Regions from separate parts of the Psychrobacillus sp. FSL H8-0484 genome, predicted to be linked through region 1. Evidence: a T-box and tRNA genes for the amino acid it is inferred to sense, from the RefSeq annotation. Region 1 holds a T-box; the other holds one or more tRNA genes.

The links. A T-box is a leader RNA that pairs with one kind of tRNA and senses whether it is charged. The one in region 1 lies ahead of ileS (isoleucine--tRNA ligase), so its partner is inferred to be a tRNA-Ile.
Region 2: it has a tRNA-Ile gene. The T-box ahead of ileS (isoleucine--tRNA ligase) is inferred to sense a tRNA for this amino acid. The anticodon was not compared.

The regions. Positions count from the first base shown of each region.
Region 1 covers NZ_JBBOSZ010000001.1:1,197,471-1,199,818, reverse strand. The annotation lists gene ileS (isoleucine--tRNA ligase) at 1-984, opposite strand, end outside; T-box leader at 1,250-1,484, opposite strand; gene MHH81_RS05475 (DivIVA domain-containing protein) at 1,537-2,046, opposite strand; gene MHH81_RS05470 (YlmH family RNA-binding protein) at 2,143-2,348, opposite strand, start outside.
Region 2 covers NZ_JBBOSZ010000001.1:3,027,766-3,030,113, reverse strand. The annotation lists rRNA gene rrf (5S ribosomal RNA) at 1-36, shown strand, start outside; tRNA gene MHH81_RS14810 (tRNA-Val) at 83-158, shown strand; tRNA gene MHH81_RS14805 (tRNA-Thr) at 172-247, shown strand; tRNA gene MHH81_RS14800 (tRNA-Lys) at 256-328, shown strand; tRNA gene MHH81_RS14795 (tRNA-Leu) at 352-436, shown strand; tRNA gene MHH81_RS14790 (tRNA-Gly) at 454-528, shown strand; tRNA gene MHH81_RS14785 (tRNA-Leu) at 544-632, shown strand; tRNA gene MHH81_RS14780 (tRNA-Arg) at 654-730, shown strand; tRNA gene MHH81_RS14775 (tRNA-Pro) at 738-814, shown strand; tRNA gene MHH81_RS14770 (tRNA-Ala) at 830-905, shown strand; tRNA gene MHH81_RS14765 (tRNA-Met) at 934-1,007, shown strand; tRNA gene MHH81_RS14760 (tRNA-Ile) at 1,014-1,090, shown strand; tRNA gene MHH81_RS14755 (tRNA-Ser) at 1,103-1,195, shown strand; tRNA gene MHH81_RS14750 (tRNA-Met) at 1,264-1,340, shown strand; tRNA gene MHH81_RS14745 (tRNA-Asp) at 1,344-1,419, shown strand; tRNA gene MHH81_RS14740 (tRNA-Phe) at 1,442-1,517, shown strand; tRNA gene MHH81_RS14735 (tRNA-Gly) at 1,525-1,598, shown strand; tRNA gene MHH81_RS14730 (tRNA-Ile) at 1,605-1,681, shown strand; tRNA gene MHH81_RS14725 (tRNA-Asn) at 1,686-1,760, shown strand; tRNA gene MHH81_RS14720 (tRNA-Ser) at 1,764-1,854, shown strand; tRNA gene MHH81_RS14715 (tRNA-Glu) at 1,861-1,932, shown strand; tRNA gene MHH81_RS14710 (tRNA-Ser) at 2,052-2,144, shown strand; tRNA gene MHH81_RS14705 (tRNA-Met) at 2,347-2,348, shown strand, end outside.

The DNA.
Region 1 (2,348 bases):
GTGCCCTGGAGCAGTATGAACACATCCTGTACCAGACTCCGTAGTTACGTGTTCTCCAAGAATTACTAGTGAATCACGATCGTAAAGTGGATGTTTGGCAACAAGTCGGTCCATCTCTTTACCATCTAGCGTACGTTCAATTGCGTATTCTTCCCAACCAAGTTCAGTTGAAACAGATTCCACTAATTCTTTTGCTACAACATACTTAGAACCTTTTGCACTTACAACTGCATATTCCACTGTAGGATGTAGCGCTATTCCTAAGTTCGCTGGAATTGTCCAAGGAGTTGTAGTCCAGATGATGAATTTCGTTCCCTCTTCTAGCACACCTTTTCCTTCTGTCACTGCGAAACTTACATAAATAGAAGGTGATTTTTTGTCTTGGTATTCAATTTCTGCTTCTGCTAATGCAGACTCACTTGATGGAGACCAGTAAACTGGCTTTAGCCCTTTATAAATATAGCCTTTTTTCGCCATTGCACCGAATACTTCGATTTGTCTTGATTCAAATTCTGGAGTAAGTGTTACATATGGATTTTCCCAATCACCGCGAACTCCTAAACGTTTAAATTGAGAGCGTTGGTTATTAATTTGTTCATAAGCATATTCTTCACATAGCTGTCTGAATTCTGCTAATGTCATTTCTTTACGTTTTACACCCTTGTTTGTTAGTGCTTGTTCAATTGGTAAACCATGTGTATCCCAACCTGGAACATACGGTGCATGAAACCCTGTCATGGATTTATGACGAACAATCATGTCCTTTAATACTTTGTTTAAAGCATGACCAATATGAATATCACCATTTGCGTATGGAGGACCATCATGTAATACGAAGAAAGGACGATCTGCTGTTCTTTCTTGTACTTTTTTATAAATATCTTGCTCCGCCCATTTTGCTTGAATATCTAATTCTTTTACTGGTAAATTCCCTCGCATTGGGAAATCCGTTTTTGGCATTAATAATGTGTCTTTGTACTCCATCTTTCTTCCTCCTTATTTGAATCAAATTCGCCCTGGCGTATTTGCTACCTGCGCAAAGCTTGTCGCAGAAAACAGTGCGTCCAGATTTTGAATTGTGCTCTTGTCTGCATAATGCAGGTCAGTTAGTCGTTGTCGCATGGATGCGACGAAATTGGGATAACATCTTTTAACTCTTCTCAAAATTTGTGACATACGACGGAGGCATTTATTTTACTCAATAGGTGTTTTGGCCCTACTGAATAAAATAAAAAAACCCCTCATCCCAAAAAGGGACGAGAAGTTAATGCTCGCGGTACCACCCTACTTGCGATTTTAATAAAAATCGCCGCTTAGTATGCCATAACGGGGCATATTCCGAAGACACTTACTATTAAATAAGGATAAAGTTCAGTGTCTTTGCTCCAAAGTGATATTCTAAAAAAGATTTATTGCTTGAGCTCTCACCATCCTCAAGTCGCTTAATCGAAATCTAATATAGACGTCTTTATCTTCGCATGTTTATTTGATATGCAATTATTATAGGAAAACTAAGCCAAACAGTCAAGAAATGTATTAATCCTCTGTTGCAGATATACGTTCTATTGCTGCTGTATCTGCATCATACTCCATTAAATGATTCCAATCGTCTGTATTGATCAAGTCTAATTGTGCTTCTATGAGCATTTTAAAGCGATTACGGAATACTTTCGATTGCTTCTTCAAATCCTCAATCTCAAGTGCAATTCTTCTCGCCTTTGTAAGTGCTTCGTTAACAATTCGATCCGCATTTTTTTCTGCTTCTTTTACAATTAGTTTTGCTTCTTTTTGAGAATTGCGTCTAACTTCTTCTGCAGCTTCCTGGGCAACAACGATAGACTTATGTAAAGTCTCTTCAATTGATGTAAAATGTCCTACCTTTTCGCTTGAAGATTTCAGTCTAGTTTCCAGATCCTTTTTCTCTTTAATAAGGATTTCAAGGTCCTTCATAATTTGATCGAGGAATTCATTTACTTCATCTTCACTGTATCCTCTAAATCCTCTACTGAATTCCTTGTTATGTATATCAAGGGGTGTTAATGGCATCAATTTCATCTCCTTTAATGTACTATCATTCTTTTCCTCTATTATACATTTACCATAGAGTGAATACATCTAAAATTCTAATATATTGTAGATAAATTAATTTTTTTGCTCTAATCGACCTATTTGAAGTCGAATTTTATCTTTTTTTGTTCTACCTTCAATCATCATTAATTTAACTCTTCCTAACCCACGAATGGATAGTAAGTCTAATTCTTGTAATTCCATCGACGTTTGATCTTTCTCTACCCAATTCACTTTTACTTTACCACTTTGAATTAGAGAAGCTGATTTTTGACGAGAAA
Region 2 (2,348 bases), 1.8 Mb from region 1:
GGGGTTTCCCCCTGCAAGAGTAGGACGTCGCTGGGCTTGCGATAAGTACATAATAGTAACTTGTTATGAATTATATTACCCAGGAGGATTAGCTCAGCTGGGAGAGCATCTGCCTTACAAGCAGAGGGTCGGCGGTTCGAGCCCGTCATCCTCCACCATATATTTACTCCTGCCGGAGTAGCTCAACTGGTAGAGCAACTGACTTGTAATCAGTAGGTTGAGGGTTCAAGTCCTTTCTCCGGCACCATTTCTTTCGAGCCATTAGCTCAGTTGGTAGAGCATCTGACTTTTAATCAGAGGGTCGTAGGTTCGAATCCTACATGGCTCATCACTTTTAAGTGAATTATGTATGCGGGTGTGGCGGAACTGGCAGACGCACTAGACTTAGGATCTAGCGCCGCAAGGCGTGGGGGTTCGACTCCCTTCACCCGCACCATTTAATTTAATAACCGAGCGGAAGTAGTTCAGTGGTAGAACACCACCTTGCCAAGGTGGGGGTCGCGAGTTCGAACCTCGTCTTCCGCTCCAAAGATTCATTTAAGTGCCGGGGTGGCGGAACTGGCAGACGCACAGGACTTAAAATCCTGCGGTAGGTGACTACCGTACCGGTTCGATTCCGGTCCTCGGCACCATTTTTTAAAAAAAGAATTTAAGCGCCCGTAGCTCAATTGGATAGAGCGTCTGACTACGGATCAGAAGGTTGTGGGTTCGACTCCTGCCGGGCGCGCCATATATATCGGGAAGTAGCTCAGCTTGGTAGAGCACTTGGTTTGGGACCAAGGGGTCGCAGGTTCGAATCCTGTCTTCCCGACCAGTTATTATTACATTTGGGGCCTTAGCTCAGCTGGGAGAGCGCCTGCCTTGCACGCAGGAGGTCAGCGGTTCGATCCCGCTAGGCTCCACCAAATAATATTAAATTATAAAAAATATCATGGCGGCGTAGCTCAGCTGGCTAGAGCATTCGGTTCATACCCGAAAGGTCGTGGGTTCGACTCCCTCTGCCGCCATCTTAAGGACCTTTAGCTCAGTTGGTTAGAGCAGACGGCTCATAACCGTCCGGTCGCAGGTTCGAGTCCTGCAAGGTCCACCAACACAATAATACGGAGGAATACCCAAGTCTGGCTGAAGGGATCGGTCTTGAAAACCGACAGGCGGGTCATACCGCGCGGGGGTTCGAATCCCTCTTCCTCCTCCATTTTAACTTGTTGTTAGTGGAATTAAGAAAAAGATTGTCTTAATAAAAGCTTTGACGTATATTATTGTCGCGGGGTGGAGCAGTTCGGTAGCTCGTCGGGCTCATAACCCGAAGGTCACAGGTTCAAATCCTGTCCCCGCAACCAAATGGTCCCGTGGTGTAGCGGTTAACATGCCTGCCTGTCACGCAGGAGATCGCCGGTTCGATCCCGGTCGGGACCGCCATTTTTTTTGAAAATACATATGTGGCTCAGTAGCTCAGTCGGTAGAGCAAAGGACTGAAAATCCTTGTGTCGGCGGTTCGATTCCGTCCTGAGCCACCATAATAATGCGGGTGTAGTTTAGTGGTAAAACCTCAGCCTTCCAAGCTGATGATGAGAGTTCGATTCTCTTCACCCGCTCCAAATAATGGGCCTATAGCTCAGCTGGTTAGAGCGCACGCCTGATAAGCGTGAGGTCGATGGTTCGAGTCCATTTAGGCCCACCATTATTCCGAAGTAGCTCAGTGGTAGAGCAATCGACTGTTAATCGATTGGTCGTAGGTTCGAGTCCTACCTTCGGAGCCATATGGGGAAGTACTCAAGTGGCTGAAGAGGCGCCCCTGCTAAGGGTGTAGGTCGGGTAACCGGCGCGAGGGTTCAAATCCCTCCTTCTCCGCCATATGTTGGCCCCTTGGTCAAGCGGTTAAGACACCGCCCTTTCACGGCGGTAACACGGGTTCGAATCCCGTAGGGGTCATATTTTTAAGTGGAAAGTAATCACTTGCTTGATTACTTTTTTACTTCCAAGTAGCTAGTATGGCTAAAGGATTTTATTTATAGATTTAGGTCATACAGCTATTATACACACAATAATACGGAGGAATACCCAAGTCTGGCTGAAGGGATCGGTCTTGAAAACCGACAGGCGGGTCATACCGCGCGGGGGTTCGAATCCCTCTTCCTCCTCCATTTACAACTTATTGTTTGTTGATGAAACACTTAAAAAATAGTTTAGTATATTCTTTTTGAAATGACACTTTTAATATTATTGTCGCGGGGTGGAGCAAATCGTCAAACGAAGATGACGATTAACACCGATGCAGGCAAAGCCGAAGCAGGTGTCCAACTTTCTTCGAGCGTAGTAAAACTTAAACTGCAAGTATAATATTGTCG